One region of the Alkalilimnicola sp. S0819 genome, then DNA from elsewhere that is predicted to be linked to it. Evidence: predicted binding sites of a transcription regulator. Region 1 holds the regulator's gene; each other region holds the start of a gene.
The links. The regulator sigma-54, encoded in region 1, starts transcription at its own class of promoters, with help from an activator protein. The targets are predictions, from matches to a motif close to TGGCANGNTNCNTGCTT.
Positions count from the first base shown of each region.

Region 2: a site for sigma-54 is predicted at 2,862-2,878, ahead of flgB (flagellar basal body rod protein FlgB). Genes of this name have one in related genera too.
Region 3: a site for sigma-54 is predicted at 2,399-2,415, ahead of flhB (flagellar biosynthesis protein FlhB). Genes of this name have one in related genera too.
Region 4: a site for sigma-54 is predicted at 2,835-2,851, ahead of glnL (nitrogen regulation protein NR(II)). Genes of this name have one in related genera too.

Region 1 is NZ_WHIW01000008.1:85,915-90,467, reverse strand. Features, by position in the region: gene lptB (LPS export ABC transporter ATP-binding protein) at 1-542, shown strand, start outside; gene GBG68_RS08610 (RNA polymerase factor sigma-54) at 838-2,304, shown strand; gene hpf (ribosome hibernation-promoting factor, HPF/YfiA family) at 2,324-2,650, shown strand; gene ptsN (PTS IIA-like nitrogen regulatory protein PtsN) at 2,708-3,178, shown strand; gene GBG68_RS08595 (hypothetical protein) at 3,187-3,696, shown strand; gene rapZ (RNase adapter RapZ) at 3,713-4,553, shown strand, end outside.
Region 2 is NZ_WHIW01000004.1:62,966-67,518, reverse strand. Features, by position in the region: gene flgA (flagellar basal body P-ring formation chaperone FlgA) at 1-685, opposite strand, end outside; gene GBG68_RS04640 (chemotaxis protein CheV) at 900-1,829, shown strand; gene GBG68_RS04635 (CheR family methyltransferase) at 1,912-2,733, shown strand; gene flgB (flagellar basal body rod protein FlgB) at 2,912-3,307, shown strand; gene flgC (flagellar basal body rod protein FlgC) at 3,313-3,735, shown strand; gene GBG68_RS04620 (flagellar hook assembly protein FlgD) at 3,747-4,415, shown strand; gene flgE (flagellar hook protein FlgE) at 4,437-4,553, shown strand, end outside.
Region 3 is NZ_WHIW01000004.1:24,045-28,597, forward strand. Features, by position in the region: gene flhA (flagellar biosynthesis protein FlhA) at 1-1,190, opposite strand, end outside; gene flhB (flagellar biosynthesis protein FlhB) at 1,187-2,350, opposite strand; gene GBG68_RS04455 (efflux transporter outer membrane subunit) at 3,041-4,417, opposite strand; gene GBG68_RS04460 (efflux RND transporter permease subunit) at 4,417-4,553, opposite strand, start outside.
Region 4 is NZ_WHIW01000015.1:57,450-62,002, forward strand. Features, by position in the region: gene trmL (tRNA (uridine(34)/cytosine(34)/5-carboxymethylaminomethyluridine(34)-2'-O)-methyltransferase TrmL) at 1-380, opposite strand, end outside; gene glnG (nitrogen regulation protein NR(I)) at 380-1,777, opposite strand; gene glnL (nitrogen regulation protein NR(II)) at 1,774-2,823, opposite strand; gene GBG68_RS12075 (DUF4124 domain-containing protein) at 3,096-3,734, opposite strand; gene glnA (glutamate--ammonia ligase) at 3,893-4,553, opposite strand, start outside.

The sequences.
Region 1 (4,553 bases):
TGGACGGGCAGGACATCACCCGCCTGCCCATCCACACCCGGGCGCGGCTCGGCATCGGCTACCTGCCCCAGGAAGCCTCGGTATTCCGCAAGTTGAGCGTCGCCAACAACCTGATGGCCGTGCTGGAGACCCGCAAGGAGCTCAGCCGCGCCCAGCGCCGCCAGGAGCTGGACGCGCTGCTGGAGGAATTCCACGTCACCCACCTGCGCGATCAAATGGGCATCTCGCTCTCCGGGGGCGAACGGCGCCGAGTGGAAATCGCCCGGGCGCTGGCCGCCAACCCGCGTTTCATCCTGCTCGATGAGCCTTTCGCCGGCGTGGACCCCATCTCGGTGGTGGACATCCAGCAGATCGTGCGCCATCTGGCCGAACGCGGCATCGGCGTGCTGATCACCGACCACAATGTGCGCGAGACCCTGGGCATCGTGCAGCGGGCCTATATCCTGGGGGACGGCGCGGTGATCGCCGAGGGCAGCGCCGAAGAAGTGCTGGCCAATCAGCGGGTCAAGGAGGTCTACCTGGGGGAGCATTTCCGGCTCTAGGGGCACACGGATCGATCCCCCCGAGGCCTCTGCGGCAGCCGGGCGCGCCTCGGCGAGGCGGCGCCCGCCACGAATGGCCCAGACCCTTGGCCAGGGCGACGCCCCATCGCGCCTTGGCGGCGAACCGCCAGACGGTGAGAGGCCCAAAAGAAGGGGGCAGCGCCTCCCCGGGCCCGGCGCGGCCCGCCCGCCGTTCCAGCCCCGTGACAATTAGGCTACGATGGACGCTAAGCATGTACCCATCCCACACTAATCAGCGGCACGCAGCGCGCGGCATCGACCGACGCCCATGGGCATGAAGCAAAGTCTGCAAATACGCCTGGGGCAGCAGCTCACCATGACGCCCCAGCTGCAACAGGCCATACGGCTGTTGCAGCTCTCCAGCCTGGACCTGCAGCTGGAGATCCAGCAGGCGCTGGAGTCCAATGTCATGCTGGAGCTGGAGGAAGACACCGAGCCCAGCCTGGACCGGGAACTGTCCAGCCGCGAGCGCGACGAGGAACGCGAGGCCCGGGACGCCCCGGAGCCCGCGGAGGACAGCGCCCGGGATACCAGCGAGCCCAACGAGCACATCCCCGACGAATTGCCGGTGGACAGCCAGTGGGACGACGTCTACGACGGCTCCACCAGCTACAGCAGCCCCGAATTCGACGACCGCGACCCCTTCGCCAACGAGAGCGGCAGCGCGGGCGGCTTGCGCGCGCACCTGCGCTGGCAGGCGGATCTGTGCGGTTTCACCGAGAAGGACCGCTATATCGCCGAGATCCTCATCGACTCGGTGGCCGACGACGGTTACCTGCACATCGGCACCGAGGAGGTGCTGCAGGCCCTGCCCCCCGAGTGGCGGGTGGAACCGGAAGAGGTGGAAACGGTGCTTCAGCGCGTCCAGCGCTTCGACCCGGTGGGGGTGGCCGCGCGGGAGCCCCGCGAAGCGCTGCTGCTGCAGCTCGAGCCCCTGCCCCCCGACACCCCCTGGCTCGCCGAAGCGCGGCTGCTGGTGGACAAGCACCTGGAACTGCTCGCCGGGCGCCAATACAGCCAGTTGATGCGCCGCCTGAAGCTCGACCAGGACAGCCTGCGGGCGGTGGTCGCCCTGATCCAGACCCTGGATCCGCATCCGGGCGCGCGGATCAGCGACGAAACGCCCCAATATGTCATTCCGGATGTGTTCGTGCGCAAGCAGCGGGGGGTCTGGCAGGTGGATCTGAACACCGATGCCCTGCCGAAGATTCGGGTCAACGACTACTACGCCGGCCTGCTCAAGGGTGGCGAGAGCGCCACCCTGCGCGACCAGCTCCAGGAGGCGCGCTGGTTCCTCAAGAGCCTGCAGAGCCGCCACGAGACCCTGCTGAAGGTCGCCCGCTTCATCGTCGCCCACCAGCAGGGCTTCTTCGAGCACGGCGAAGAGGCCATGAAGCCGCTGGTACTGCGCGAAGTGGCCGAAGAGGTGGAGATGCACGAGTCCACCATCTCGCGCATCACCACCCAGAAGTACATGCACACCCCGCGGGGCACGCTGGAGTTCAAGTATTTCTTCTCCAGCCACGTCAGCACCGCCGATGGCCAGGAGTGCTCCGCCACCGCCATCCGCGCACGCATCCGCAAGCTCATCGCCGCCGAGGCACCCGACAAGCCCTTGAGTGACAGCAAGCTCACCGAGATCCTTCAGGACGAAGGCATTAACGTTGCCCGACGAACCGTGGCAAAGTACAGGGAAGCCATGAACATTGGTTCATCCACCGAGCGAAAGAGGCTCGCCTGAATACCCCAAAGGAGGCGGTATGCAGATCAACGTCACCGGCCATCACGTGGACATCACCGAGGCGCTCCGCAGCTACGTCAAGGACAAACTCGACCGCCTGGAGCGTCACTTCGACAACGTGGTGGATGTGCACGTCATTCTCACGGTGGAAAAGTTGGACCAGAAGGCCGAAGCCACCATGCTACTCAGTGGGGCCCGCATTCACGCCGAAGCCACCCACGAGGACATGTATGCCGCCATCGACGCGCTGATCGACAAGCTCGACCGGCAGGTCGTCAAGCACAAGGAAAAACTCACCGATCACCACCGTCGCGAAGGCGCCGCCCAGAAGGCAGCGCTCGAGTAACGCAGTCGGGGCGGCCCCAAAACGGGCCGCCCCGCTTCCATAGGCGCGCTAGAAAAAATGAACATCGTCGATCTGATCAGCCTCGAACGCATCGCCGTCGATGCGGACCTGGCCAGCAAGAAACGCTCCCTGGAGACACTCAGCGAACTGCTTACCCGGAACGCCGACACCCTGTCCGCGAACACGGTGTTCGAAAAACTGATCAGCCGGGAGCGGCTGGGCAGCACCGGCCTCGGCCGCGGAGTCGCCCTGCCTCACGCCCGCATCGAGGGCAGCAGCGAGGCGCTGGGCGCCTTCATCAAGTTGCAGAGCGGCGTGGACTTCGACGCCTTCGACAAGCAACCCGTGGACCTGATGTTTGCCCTGGTGGTTCCGGAGCACTTCACCGACGAGCACCTGCAGATCCTCTCCAGCCTGGCGGAGCTGTTCAGCGACCAGACGCTGTGCGAGCGCCTGCGCGGCGCGGAAACGCCCGAACAGATCCATCAGATGCTGCTGGACTGGCAGGCCACCCGGAACCCGTCCTGAACACAGACATGCCCATCCGCCCCACGAGCCCCGAAGTACAGACCATTCCCGGCGTCCTGCTGTCGCTGGATGGGCGGGGCGTGCTGCTCACCGGCGAGAGCGGCGTGGGCAAGAGCGAGACCGCCCTGCAGCTGATCGAACGCGGCCATCGGCTGGTGGCCGATGACGCGGTGGAACTGTACCCGGCCCCTGGCGCCCCCCGCGGACGCAGCCCCGAGGCGCTGCGCGGCCTGTTGGAGGTGCGCGGCCTGGGCCTGCTGGAGGTGACACGCCTGTTCGGTCCCGGCGCCTGGCTGGCCGAAACGAGCATCGCCCTGGAAATCGAATTACTGAAAGCCTCACCGGCGGACTATGCCGACTGGCCGCGACTGGAACCGCGCCACTGCGAACGGGCCTACCTGGGCCAAAGCCTGCCTTGCCTGCAACTGCCGGTCAGCCCCGGACGACCGCTGGCACTGCTGGTGGAAACCGCAACGCGCGGCCTGTCCCCGCCCACTGTCCGCCCATTGAGCTGTTGAGCACGGGGGCCTGCCCATGAAACTGGTTATCATCAGTGGCCTGTCGGGTTCGGGCAAGACTGTCGCCCTGCACACCCTGGAAGACCTGGGCTATTACTGCATCGACAATCTGCACGTGGGCCTGCTGGGCGCCTTCGGCCGGCACATCACCGACACCGGCATGACCGAGGAGGTGCGCTACGCGGTAGGCATAGACGCGCGCAACCGTCCCGAAGACCTGGCGCGCTTCGCACAGATCCTCCAGGAGCTGGAAGCCCAGCAGATCCACAGCCGGATTCTCTTTCTCACCGCCGACGACGATACCCTGCTCAAGCGCTTCAAGGAGACCCGCCGCAAGCATCCGCTGAGCGGCCCCGAGCGCACCCTTGCCGAGGCCATCGCCCGGGAGCGGGAACTGCTCGCCCCGATCCTCGCGCGGGCCGATCTCACCGTGGACACCACCGCCACCAATGTGCACCAGTTGCGCGAACTGGTGCGCGAGCGCATGCAGCTGGGCAAGCGCAGCCTCTCGCTGCTGATCCAGTCCTTCGGCTACAAGCACGGCGTGCCCACCGACGCGGATTTCGTCTTCGACGCCCGCTGCCTGCCCAACCCCCACTGGGAGCCGGCCCTGCGCCCGCTCACCGGGCGTGACGCGGCGGTGGAGCAGTACCTGCAGAACCAGGGCGAGGCGGTAGCCTATCTGGAGCAGATGCAGGGCTTTCTCGACCAGTGGATACCGGCCTTCGAGCGGGAGAACCGCAGTTATCTGACCATCGCCGTGGGCTGCACCGGCGGCCAACACCGCTCGGTGTGGTTGGCCGAGCAGATGCACCGCCACTTCAGAGGCCAGCGCGAGGGCGTGACCCTGCGCCATC
Region 2 (4,553 bases), on a different contig from region 1:
GATTTTTCAGCCTTATCAGCTCGCCCTCGGCCCCGTCCTGCAGCGCCTCCAGCTGCGAGCTGATCCGCACGCCGCCGCTCTCCACCACCAGCCTCACGTTCTGGCCCCGGCGCACCAGGGTCGGGGCCTTTACCGCGCCGGGGGAGACCACCGCGCCGGCGCGCAAGGGGCGCCGCAGTTCCATGCCCACCAGCTCCGCGGCATCGGTAAAATAGCCGTGCGGCAGTGCAGCAATGTTCTGTCTTAGCGGCTGCAGATCGGATTCCTTTAGCATGGCGCCCCGGGGCAGGTTCCGGCTCAGGCTCAGCACCGGCAGGTAGCTCTCGATGCGGGCAGGCACGTACAGGCGCCAGGCCTTGGGGCCGGCGCAGCTCACCTCCAGGGTCACGCTGCCGCTGCGCGGCTTGCCGTAGGGCGAGGACACCGCCAGCGGCTCGCCACAGGCCGCCAGGCGCAGGCGCCGGTCCAGGCGGCCAATCTCCACCCGGGTATTTTCCCCCAGCCCCGCATGGTTTTCCTGCAGATATGCCTGTACCTTTTGCCGGATGCTCTCCAGCGACTGCAGCGCCTCCGCCGGCGCGGCGCCGGGGATCAGACACAGGGCGAGGAGCAGGGCACGTGTCAAAAAGACGACGTCGCGTCGCCGGCGCTTGCCGAATAGCCTGGAAATACCTTGCTGCTGCATGTCATGAACGCTCCGCCGGGCTGGCCCTTGTCGGTTTGGCGGGTTGCTTGCAGATTTCATGCCAGGCGCCCGGGGGCCAAGGGGTCGATCCGAGTCTCCCTAAAGCTTTGGCGCGGCGTACCGATGTATACAGTGCAATCGGGCAAAGGTCCGATGCGGTGGCGAATCACTTGTAGCGGCCAGCGAGGCGGGGCCTCGGGCTTGAGGGGGATCGATGGCAGGCATTATGGCGAGTGTGGACCAGCGTACCCAGCTGGCCGGGCGCAACCGGATGGAGCTGCTGCTGTTTCGCATGAACGGCCGGCAACGCTTCGGTATCAACGTTTTCAAGGTGCGCGAGGTGCTCCCCGTGGGGCGGCTGAACCGCCTGCCCCACGCTCATCCGGCGGTGCGCGGCGTTGCCCACATCCGTGGCAAGACCGTCTCGGTGATAGACCTGAACATGGCCACCTCGGGCATTCCCCTGCGCGAGGGGGAAAAGGGTTCGATCATCATCACCGAGTACAACCGCACGGTGCAGGGCTTCCTGGTGGCCGCCGTCGACCGGATCATCAACATGAACTGGCAGGACGTGCTGCCCCCGCCCAGCGGCGGCGCCAACAGTTACATGACCGCCGTGGCGAAGGTGGAGCAGGAGCTGGTGCAGATCGTCGATGTGGAGAAGGTGCTCGCCGAGATCAACGCCGCCGGCGGCGTGAACTTCAACGAGGAAGCGGTGCAGAGCCGGGAAGACGCCGGTGCCTGGCATGTGCTGGTGGCCGACGACTCCGTGGTGGCGCGCAACCAGATCAAGCGCACCCTGGAGCGCATCGGCGTGGAGGTCACCCTGGCCAACGACGGCGAACAGGCCCTCAAGACACTCAAGGAGTGGAGCCAGGATCCGGAGTCTCCGTTCAAGCGCCTGCTGCTGGTGATTTCCGACATCGAGATGCCCCGGATGGACGGCTATACCCTGACCCGCCGAATCCGTGACGACGATGAGCTAATGCGCCTGCATGTGCTGTTGCATACCTCCCTGAGCGGCGTGTTCAACAAGGAGATGGTGCAGCGGGTGGGTGCCGATGACTTTCTCGCCAAGTTCCATCCCGAGGAGCTGGCCGAGAAGGTGAACGGGCGGCTGGAACAGATGGGCCAAGCCGTATAATGTTGCGCTCATGCCGGCAGGAGGCCACCATGCCGAGGGACTTGGCAAACAGCCGCCGCGGGTATAACGACCGGGTTTGCCGATGACCGCCATCAAGGCCGAAGACTATGAACGATTTTGCCGATTTCTGGAGCGCTCCAGCGGCATTGTCCTGGGCGAGCACAAGCAGTATCTGGTAAGCAGCCGACTCGGCCACACCATGAGCCGCCACGGTTTCACGGACCTGGGCGCGCTGGTGGAGGCCCTGGATCGGGCAGGCGCCCAAAGCCTGCGTGGCGAGGTCATCGAGGCCATGACCACCAACGAAACCCAGTGGTTTCGTGATGGCTACCCCTTCCTGATCCTGCAGAACTATCTGTTCCCCGAGTGGCTGCAGGCCCGACGCTGGCGCACCCGCATCTGGTCGGCCGCCTGTTCCTCCGGGCAGGAGGCCTACTCCGTGGCCATGACCAACCAGGAGTTCAATGACCAGGGCAATTCCTTGGACACCGAGATTATCGGCACCGATATCGCCCCGGCCATGATCAGCCACGCCAACGCCGCCCGCTATGGCACTGCCGCCATGAACCGCGGCCTGAGCCGCGAGCGCCAGGAGCGCTTCTTCACCCCGGTGGATGAAGCGCACTGGGAAGTGAAGCCGGAGATCCGTCGCCGCGCGCACTTTCGGCTGCACAACCTGCTGGAGAGCTACAGCCTGCTGGGGCGCTTCGATCTGATCATGTGCCGCAATGTGCTCATTTATTTTTCAGCCGAATCCCGCCAGGACATCATCTCCCGCATGAGCCGCATCCTGAACCCGGGCGGCTACCTGATGCTGGGGGCCAGCGAATCCCTGGCCCGGCACAGCGACGCCTTCGAGATGGTCCGCACAGCCAACGGCTCCATCTATCGCCTGAAAGCCTGAGCCGCGCGCTCCTCGCGGCGAGCCGTCAGAAAACCGACGCCGCCCGCCCGGCCCCTCGCCCCGGGCCACCGGCCTGATCCCTGCCCGGGCGGCCTCCAACCCGGCGTACTCCTCGTTTAGCGGCCACTTGGCACACCCCTTGCAGATGCTTCGGCAACGATTCATTGCGAGGCGAGCCATGAGCATCTCTTTCGACAAGACCTTCGGTGTGCATGCGGCCGCACTCAAGTTGCGCGCCGAGCGCACCAAACTGCTGGCCGAGAACCTGGCCAACGCCGATACGCCCAACTACAAGGCCCGCGACCTGGACTTCCAGGCGGCGCTGCGTCAGGCCCAGGGCGGGCAGGGCGAGATGCGCGCCACCCACGCCCGGCATATCCAGCCCGAGGGCGGCGGCGCCTTCCAGCCCCGTGCGCTCTACCGCGTGCCTCAGCAGCCGAGCCTGGACGGCAACACCGTGGAAACCCAGGTGGAGCAGGCCAAGTTCGCCGAGAACAGCGTGCACTACCAGGCGTCGCTCAATTTCCTGACCGGGCGGATCCAGGGTCTGCTCGGCGCGCTCAGAGGGGAGTAATCACCATGTCCCTGTTGCATGTGTTCAACATCGCCGGCTCCGCCATGAACGCCCAGTCCCTGCGGCTGAACACCACGGCGAGCAACCTGGCCAATGCCGAGAGCGTCGCCGGCAGCGAGGTCGAGGCCTACCGCGCCCGCCAGCCGGTGTTCGCCGCCGCGCTCAAGGCCAGCCAGGCCGGCGCCAACGAGGCCGCCGGCGTGGGCGTGCGGGTGCAGGGCATCGTCGAGAGCGAGGCGCCGGTGCAGGCCCTGTACCAGCCGGACCATCCCATGGCCGATGGCAACGGCTATGTATACCGCTCCAACGTCAACGCCGTGGAGGAGATGACCAATATGATCTCCGCCTCGCGCAGCTTCCAGAACAACGTGGAGGTCATGAACACCTCCCGTGAACTCCTGCTGCAGACCCTGCGGCTGGGCCAATAAGGGGGTAGAGCATGATTGATTTTTCGGCACTGAGTGGCGGCAACGGCGTGGGCGGCAGCCAGGGCGCCGGCCGCGGCAAGAGCGAGATGGGCCAGGAGGACTTCCTCAAGCTCATGACCGCGCAGCTGCGCAACCAGGACCCCATGGAGCCCATGCAGAGCGGCGAATTCATGACCCAGATCGCCCAGTTCACCTCCGCCAACGGCATCGGCGAGCTGAGCAAGGCCTTCTCCGAATTCACCGCCGACATGAAATCCGACCAGGCCCTGCGCGCCGCCAGCCTGGTGGGTCGCGAGGTCAGCATCCGCTCGCCGGAAGGTTATCTGGCCGAAGGCGGCGAGCTGCGCGCCGGCATCCAGCTGCCGAGCCGTGTCGATAATCTGACGGTGAAGATTCGCAACGCCGCCGGGCAGCTCGTCCACGAGCGCAACCTGGGCGGCCAGCCGGCGGGCCAGACCGCCTTCAGCTGGGACGGTACCGACGCCGAGGGCAACAGCCTGCCCCCGGGGCGTTACCAGATCAGCGCCAGCACGGTTTACGAGGGCGAGAGCTATGCCCTGGAGACCGTGAGCAGCGCCCAGGTGCAGAGCGTGCGGCTGGGACAGGGCGGGCAGAGCCCGACCCTGACCCTCGCCGGCCTGGGCGAGACCTCCCTCGATTCCGTACAGCAGATCCAATAAGACCACCGCAGGGGGTGTGAGATGAGCTTTGAAACCGCACTGACCGGCCTGAAGGCCGCCAGCACCGATCTGGACGTCACCGGCAACAACGTTGCCAACAGTTCCACCATCGGCTTCAAGCAGAGCCGGGCGGAGTTC
Region 3 (4,553 bases), on a different contig from region 1:
GAGAGCTTCTTGCGCACGCCCTTGATGCGGGTGAGCAACTGGCCGCCCTGGTTGCGATCCACCAGCGGGATCAGGCCGTAGCCCACCTCCAGGCCGATCACGTCCACCGGCGGCACATCGTCCCAGCTCAGCTCTCGCTGCTCGGCGGGGGGCGCGTCGCCGGCCCGGGGCAGCTCGTCCACCGGCATTTCCAGCGCCTCGTCCTCGGCCTTGCTGCGTTTCGTGGCGACCCAGGCGCCGCTCGCGCACAGCGCGGCCAGCAGCAGGAAGGGCATGTTGGGCATGCCCGGAATGATGCCCAGGAAACCCACCACCCCGGCGGTGACCCAGAGCACCTTGGGGTTGCTGAGGATCTGCGCGCTCACCGCGCCGGACATGTCCTGGGCGGCGGATACCCGCGTGACGATGATGGCGGTGCCGGTGGAGAGCATCAGCGAGGGGATCTGCGCCACCAGACCGTCACCGATGGTCAGCAGGGTGTAGTACTCGAAGGCGGTGCCGGCGGCCATGCCATGCTGCAGCATGCCAATGGCGAAGCCGCCGATGATGTTGATGAACAGGATCAGCACGCCGGCGATGGCGTCCCCGCGGACGAACTTGCTCGCGCCGTCCATGGAGCCGTAGAAGTCGGCCTCCTGGGAGACCTCGGCGCGGCGCTCCCGGGCCTGGTCCTGGGTGATCAGGCCGGCGTTGAGATCCGCGTCGATGGCCATCTGCTTGCCGGGCAGGGCATCCAGGGTGAAGCGGGCGGACACCTCGGAGATGCGCCCGGCGCCCTTGGTGACCACCACGAAGTTGATGATCATCAGGATGCCGAAGACCACGAAGCCCACCGCGTAGTTGCCGCCGATGACGAAGTTGCCGAAGGCCTCGATGACCTGGCCGGCGGCATCGGTGCCGGTGTGCCCTTCCAGCAGCACCACCCGGGTGGAGGCCACGTTCAGCGCCAGGCGCAGCAGGGTGGCGATCAGCAGCACCGTGGGGAAGACGGCGAACTCCAGCGGCCGGGCCACGTACACCGTGACCAGCAGCACCAGCATGGAGAGCACGATGTTGAAGGTGAACAGCATGTCCAGGGCCAGCGCATGCAGCGGGATCACCAGCATCATCAACAGCGCCACCACCAGCAGCGGCGTGCCCAGGCCACGACTGCCGATCTGGCGTACGACGTTCATCACGGCGGTGCTCATGGATCCGCGCTCCCCTGGTCACGCTGGGCGTATTGCTGGAATTCTTCGGGTATGTCCGGGTTCGGCCGCGTGGGCCGCTCGCCCTGGGCGCGGACGGCGCCGCGCAGCTGGTAGATGTAGGCCAGCACCTGGGCGACGGCCAGATACAGCCCGGCGGGGATTTCCTGCTCGAGCTTGGTGGTCCGGTACAGCGCACGCGCCAGCGGCGGCGCCTCGAACAACGGCACCCGGTGCTCGCCGGCGATCTCGCGGATGCGCTTGGCGATCTCGTCCACGCCCTTGGCCACCACCACCGGCGCGCCACCCCCGGCCTGGTCGTATTTCAGCGCCACGGCGAAGTGGGTGGGGTTGGTGACCACCACATCGGCCTCGGGCACCTTCTCCATCATCCGGCCCTGGGCGATCTGCTGCTGCAGCTGGCGGATCTTGCCCTTGACCTCGGGCTTGCCCTCGGTGTCCTTGAACTCGTCCTTGAGTTCCTGCTTTGTCATGCGCAGCTTCTTGGTGTGGGAGTAGATCTGCCAGGGCACGTCCACCGCCGCCACCAGGATCAGCGCCGCCGCCAGGGCGAAGAAGCTGCCGAACAGCAGCTTGGCGGCGAGCGCGACGCCCTCCATCAGCCCGACGGTGCCCAACAGGGCGATATTGTCGCGCAGGCTCCACAGCAACATCGTGCCCACGCCCCCCACCACCAGCACCTTGGCCAGCGCCTTGACCAGATTCATCAGGCCCTGGGGGCCGAAGATGCGCTTGAGCCCCTTCAAGGGGTTCAGCTTCTCCAGCTTCGGCTGCAGGCCCTTGCCGCTGAACACCCACCCGCCCAGCAGCACCGGGGAGAGCAGCGCCACCAACAGCATTACCAGGGCGAAGGGCGCGATCAGCCACAGGCCTTGCGCGACGATGGCGCGCAACTGCTTGAACGGGCCGTCCGGGTCGAAGATCACGGCGCGATCCACCCGCAGGCCCTCGCCGATCAGGTCCATCAAGGAGGCGCCCATATAGGGGCCGAACACCAGCAAGGCGCTCGCGGCGGCGAGCGTCAGCAAAGTGACGTTCAACTCCTGGGATCGGGGGACCTGACCCTTGTCCTTCGCGTCTTGGCGACGTTTGGGCGTTGGGTCTTCGGTCTTCTCCTGTCCGTCCTGGTTCTCTTCGGCCATGGGTGCCTGCCGCTTTATTGACGGGGTTTATGGGCTTTGGGTAGGGATATGCAGGGATCGTGCCTAGTGGGGCGTTTCGGGCAAGAAAGCTTTGGAGGGCTTGGGTGGGAGATTCTGCGACCTGTGGTCATGTCGGGGTTTGGTACGGCTTTCGGCGGCCCACGATTCGGTCCCGGGCTGCGCCCGGGACTACCCTGCGCTTCTCGCCGGAAAGGGGCGAGCAGCCAAACTCGCTACGCCGTCGGCTCCGCTCAGACAAGGCTGCTCGCTGATCCCTTTCCGGCTGCGATGCTCGGCTTCATCGACGGCCGCCGAAAGCCGTACCAAACCCCGGCACCAAACCTCGGACGCGGCCCGCGGGCTGGGAAAGAGCGCGTAGCCGCGATACAACGATGCGGAATCGAGGATCTCCCCGCTACCGTGCGCTGAAAGAAACCAGGTGGATTCAAGATCCCGGATTCGGGACGCTGGCTACACGCTCGGGGAGCCGTGTCCGGGTGGGGCTGCACGGGTTTGTCGGCGCAGCCGAGCACCAGAGGCGTGAGCGGAGCCGAAGGCGTAGCGAGTTCGTGGAGCGCCGCTCACGCTGAGGAGCACAGGGCAATCTGGACGCAGTCCAGACCAAGCCGTGAAACCCGTGCAGCCCCACCCGGACATGGCGGCAACCACCAGGCCCCAAAGCGCACTCTCTCAGTCCCCGCCCCCAAGCGCCGCGAACAATTCCACCCGGTTAAGCAGCCGCAATTGCCGCAACTGCGCCATCCCCTGTTCCGCGCCGAACAGCTCGCGCTGGGCGTCCAGCACTTCCAGGTAGTTGGCGATGCCGCCTTCGTAGCGGCGCTCGGCCAGCGACAGGCGCCGCTGCTGGGCTTTCAGCAGGGCCTGCTGGGCGGCGATCTCGCCATCCAGGCTCGCCAGGGCGTCCAGCGCGTCGGCGACTTCACGGAAAGCCTGCTGGATGCGCTGCTCGTATTCCACCACGGCGATTTCCCGGCGCAGCTCGGCAAGCTCCAGGTTTCGCCGGTTACGACCCCAGTCGAAGATCGGCAGGGTGATGCGCGGCGCGAAGCTCCAGGCCCCGGTGCCGGACTGGAACAGCGCCGAGAGCTCCGCCGAGGCGCTGCCGCCGAAGGCGGTGAGCGTGACGCGCGGGAAGAAGGCCGCGCGGGCGGCGCCGATGTTGGCATTGGCCGCCATCAGCCGCTGCTCGGCGGCGAGGATGTCCGGGCGGCGCTGCAACAGCACCGAAGAGAGGCCCACGGGAACGCCTTCACCCATGCCCTGCCCGCCAAGGCGCTCGGCTTCGGGCAGTTCCGGCGCCGCGTAACCGGTGAGCAGTCCCAGCGCGTTACGCGCCTGGGCATGGCGGCGCCGCAGCGCGCCCAAGGCCACGCGCGCGGATTCCACCAGGGAGCGCGCCTGGGCGCGCTCCAGCGCCGACGCGGCGCCCGCCTGGTAACGCCGCTCCACCAGCTCGAAGGCATCTCGCCGGGTTGTGAGGCTTCGCTCCGCGAGGGCGATCTGCTCGGCCAACAGGCGCTCGGCCAGGTGCGCCCGGGCCACGGCGGCGATCAGCCCCTGACGCGCGGCGCGCTGGGCCTGCTCGGTGGCCAGGTACTCCGCCAGCGCGGCATCGCCGAGGCTGCGCACCCTGCCGAAGAAGTCCAACTCCCAGGCCGACAGGCCCAGGCCCGCTTCATAGCGGCTGGCGGTGTGCGCCTCGCCGCCGCTCGCCAGCGCCGCCGGCGTGCGGCTGCGGCTCAGGCCCGCCTCCGCGTTGAGCGCCGGCCACAATTGGCTGCGCTGCACGCCGTACAAGGCGCGGGCCTGCGCCACGTTCAATTCGGCGCGACGCAGTTCCCGGTTGTGCGCCAGCGCCGCGTCGATCAGTGCCCGCAGCCGCGCATCGCCGAAGAAATCCCGCCAGTCCGGCAAGGCCTCGGCGCTCGCCGGCTGATCGGGCCAGCCGGCGGGCACCGGCGCCTCCGGGCGGCGGTAGTCGGGGCTCAGAGCACAGGCGGAGAGCAGCCCGCCCAGCAGCAGCGCGGAGATGGTTCGCCAGGTCATCACAGGCCGTCCTCCTGGGGGTTCACATGGCTGTGTTCCCGGTCGAATTCTCGCTGGCGGCGGCTGCCGCGGAACAGTCCGCGCACCACCACGTAGAACACCGGCACCAGGAAGACCGCCAGCACGGTGGCGGAAA
Region 4 (4,553 bases), on a different contig from region 1:
TCCGGGCGCATGGGCAGGCGCAGGATCCGAGCGGGCTCCAGGGTATCCAGGATAGCCGAGGGCAAGCCACGGGTTTCCGGGCCGAACAACAGGGCATCGCCTGGCCGAAAATCCGCCTGGTAGACACTGCCCGCCCCCCGCGTGGACAGCGCCCAGAGCCGCCGGGGCGTCGCCGCGGCAACGAAGCCATCCAGATCCGCATGTTCCCGCACCTCGGCCCACTCGTGATAATCCAGCCCCGCGCGGCGCAGCAGGCGGTCATCCATGTGAAAGCCCAGCGGGCGAATCAGGTGCAGTCGGCAACCGCTGTTGGCGCACAAGCGGATGATATTGCCCGTATTCGGCGGGATCTCCGGCTCCAGCAACACGACATGGAACATCAGACGCTCAGCCTCAATTCCTTGATCTTGCGGGTAAGGGTGTTGCGGCCCCAGCCGAGCAGGCGGGCGGCCTCCTGACGCCGCCCGCCGGTGCGGCGCAGGGCGGTCTCGATCAGGATCCGCTCCAGCCGGGGCACGGCCTCGCTGAGCACCCCTTCGCCGCCGCCGGCCAGCGAGCGTTCGGCCCAGCTGGCGAGCGCCCGCTCCCAGTGCTCGCCATCCCCCACCGCCTGCGCCTCGTCATCACGCAGCTCCGAAGGCAGGTCCTCCGGGTGAATCTCCTGACCGCTCGCCATCACCGTGAGCCAGCGGCAGCTGTTCTCCAGCTGCCGCACATTGCCCGGCCAGGCGTAGGCGCTGAGGTGGCCTTCGGTCTCCGGCCGCAGGCTCTTGGGCTCGACACCCAGTTCCCCGGCGGCCCGGGCGAGGAAGAAACGTGCCAGCTGCGGGATGTCCTCGCGCCGCTCGCGCAGGGCGGGCAGCTGAATGCGGATCACGTTCAGGCGGTGGAACAGGTCCTCGCGAAAGCCCCCTTCCGCCACCCGCCGCTCCAGATTCTGATGGGTGGCGGCGACGATGCGCACATCCACCTTCAGGGAGGTGAGCCCGCCGACTCGGTAAAACTCCCCATCGGCCAGCACCCGAAGCAGGCGTGTCTGTAGCTCGGCGGGCATATCGCCGATTTCATCCAGAAAAAGGGTGCCGCCATCGGCCTGCTCGAAGCGACCCTGTCGAGTGGCGGTGGCACCGGTGAAGGCACCCTTTTCGTGGCCGAACAGCTCGGATTCCATCAGGTCTCGCGGAATCGCCGCCATGTTCAACGCGATGAAGGGCCGGTCCCGGCGCGGGCTGTGCCGATGCAGGGCGCGAGCCACCAATTCCTTGCCGGTGCCCGATTCGCCGTTGATCAACACATTGATGTGAGAGGAGGCGAGCCGCCCTATGGCGCGGAACACCTGCTGCATGGCCGGTGCCTCGCCGATGATCTCGGGCAGCGGCTCGGGCTCGGCGGGGGCTGTGCTGCTTCCCTTGCGGGTCTGCAGGGCGCGGCGCACCAGTTCCACGGCCTCGTCCAGGTCGAAGGGCTTGGGCAGGTAGTCGAAGGCGCCGCCCTGGTAGGCGGAGACCGCCGACTCCAGGTCCGAATGGGCGGTCATGATGATCACCGGCAGGCGCGGCCAGCGCTCGGCCACCTCGCTCAACAGGCCCATGCCGCTCAGCCCCGGCATGCGCACATCGCTGAGCAGCACGGCGGGCTGCTCCCGGGCGAGGGCGGTGAGCACCGTATCGGCCCGCTCGAAGCTGCGCACCGCAAAGCCCGCCTGCGCCAGGGCGCGCTCCAGCACCCAGCGGATGGAGCTATCGTCGTCGACGATCCAGACACCGGCCTCGATCATGGGTAATCCTCCAGCGGCAGCCACAGGGTGAAAACGGTGTGACCGGGCTCACTGGCACACTCGATCAGGCCCCCGTGCTGATTCACCAGGGTCTGGGAGATGGACAGCCCCAGCCCGGAACCCTGGGCACGGGTGGTGACCATGGGGTAGAAGATCTGATCCTGCAGCGGGGCGGGAATGCCCGGGCCGCTATCGATGATGTCGATGCGCGCCACCAGCTTGTGGGTGGTCTGATCGATGGTGAACTGGCGCTGGGTGCGGGTGCGCAGAACGATGCGCCCCTGCTCGCCCACCGCCTCCAGGCCGTTGCGCACCACGTTGAGCACCGCCTGGATGAGCTGGTCCGCCGCACCCCGGAAAGGCGGGATGCTGGGGTCGTAATCGCGCACGATCGCCACCTCGGGCGGCGCTTCGGCCCGCACCAGCTGGCGCACCCGTTCCAGCACCTCGTGGATGTTCACCATGCCCTGCTGGGGCGGCTGATGCGGGCCCAGCAGCCCATCCACCAGGGTCTGCAGACGATCCGCCTCGTGGATGATGACCTGGGTGTACTCCCGCAACCCGGCCTCGGGCAGCTCGCGCTCCAGCAACTGCGCCGCGCCCCGCAGGCCGCCCAAGGGGTTCTTGATCTCATGGGCCAGGCCCCGGATCAGCTCTCGGGTGGCCTTGTTCTGGGCAATGAGCTGATACTCGCGGCTGATGCGCAGATGCCGATCCAGCTGGCTGAGTTCCAGCAGGGCGTGCCCGCCGGCCAAGGGCGTGATGGTGCAGTCCACCGTCATGAGCTGGCCGTTGATCAGCAGGCGGCGCTCGCGCTCGGTGTAAGCCGCGCCGGTTTCCAATGCCTGGCGCAGCGCCTCGCCCAGGCCATCGGCGCCGGGGGCGAGCTGCTCCAGAGACTGGCCGGCGGCCTGGCGCGCGCTGGTGGCGAAGAGGATCTCGGCGGCGGGATTCATGTACCCCAGCCGGCCTTGCTCATCGAGCAGCGCCACGGCGGTGCTCAGATGCTCCTGGATATTGGGTGTGGCGCGTCGTTCGGCATTCATGGGGAATCTCGATGCAATAAGCGCACCAGCGGCGCATGGCGGCGGAGAACGCGCCACGGCGGGCGTTGGGCGGCGCGCTCAGGTGCCCAGTATAGAGAAGAGCGGTGGCGAGGCGCACCAATTTGGTGCATAAACGCGTTGCAGGCGCGGCGGGTGTCCGCGATAACACGATGGGCAGTCGGCTTCGGAGCCGCTAGCGCTCGGTGGAAAAGCGGCGAAATCGCGGCCATGAGCCGCCTCTACCGGCTACCGGGGCGTCGGCGGCTCGGCGATCATTGCAGGGGGGATCGCCCGCCCATGGGCGCGGGCGGCCGCGGTGCGCCGCCCCCGGGGGCAGGCGCGCCGGGCAGGGGGTTCGGGGCCTGGTTGTCGGCCCCGTCTCGATCTTCACCGGCCACGCTGGGCTTGTGGTAGTGGAAGCTCACGGTAGCGCTGCGGGCAAGGGTCTGCCCCTGCCCGTCCAGCACCACGGCGGCCAGGCTGTGGCTGCCCCGCTCCACGCCGGTGAGCTGGGCGGAGGGCGTGGCCACCGGCTGGCCGAAGGCGGCGCCATCGAGCAGGAACTGCACCCGGTGGCCGGGGCGCAAGCCCGGCTCCAGGGCGAGCTGCACCGGAATGGTGTTGGTGGTGTTGCGGAAGGTTTCGTCCGCGGCGGGCCGAGTGATGGCCACCCGGGCGTAGGGGGCTACGTCGGACTGCGCGGCGTCCCTGGGAGCGGCACGGCGGCCGGACGGCGCGGCCGACGGGCGCTGGCCCTCGAACTCGTTGGGCGGGCGCCGGGTCAGATCCAGGCGCTGGGCGCCCTCCACCGGCCGATCGCTGTAGTGGATGCGGCCCTGGGCATCGCGCCATTTGTAGACCTCGGCCTGGGCGAGCAGGGGCAGCAGCAGGATGAGCAAGAAGATACGCATACCGCAAAGATAGGGCATGGCGCGGGGTGCGGCAATGCGGCACGAAAAACCCCCGCCGGGGCGGGGGTGGGTGACGGTGCCGGGCCCGGAAGACACTGCGCGTTTCCCTTGGGCCGCGCTGGCGGGCGAAGGGAATCGATCCGTGTCTTCCGGGTGCCTCAGCAGCTGTAGTACATATCGAATTCCACCGGGTGCGTGGTCATGCGCAGGCGCTGGACTTCGTCCATCTTCAGCGCAATGTAGGCGTCGATGGCGTCATCGGTGAACACGCCGCCGGCGGTGAGGAACTCGCGGTCCGCGTCCAGCGCCTGCAGCGCCTCTTCCAGGGAGAAGGCCACCTTGGGAATGTCCTTCTCCTCTTCCGGCGGCAGGTCGTAGAGATCCTTGTCCATGGCATCGCCCGGGTGGATCTTGTTCTGGATGCCGTCCAGCCCCGCCATCAGCAAGGCGGCGAAGGCCAGATACGGGTTGGCGGTGGAGTCCGGGAAACGCACCTCGACACGCCGCGCCTTGGGGTTGGTGACGTAGGGGATGCGGATGGACGCGGAGCGGTTGCGGGCGGAGTAGGCCAGCAGCACCGGCGCCTCGAAGCCCGGCACCAGACGCTTGTAGCTGTTGGTGGAGGCGTTGCAGAAGGCGTTGATGGCCTTGGCGTGCTTGATCACACCACCGATGTAGTACAGCGCCATTTCGGACAGGCCCCCGTACTCATTGCCGGCGAACAGCGCCTTGCCGTCCTGGCCGATGGACATGTGCACGTGCATGCCGCTGCCGTTGTCACCCACCAGGGGCTTGGGCATGAAGGTGACGGTCTTGCCG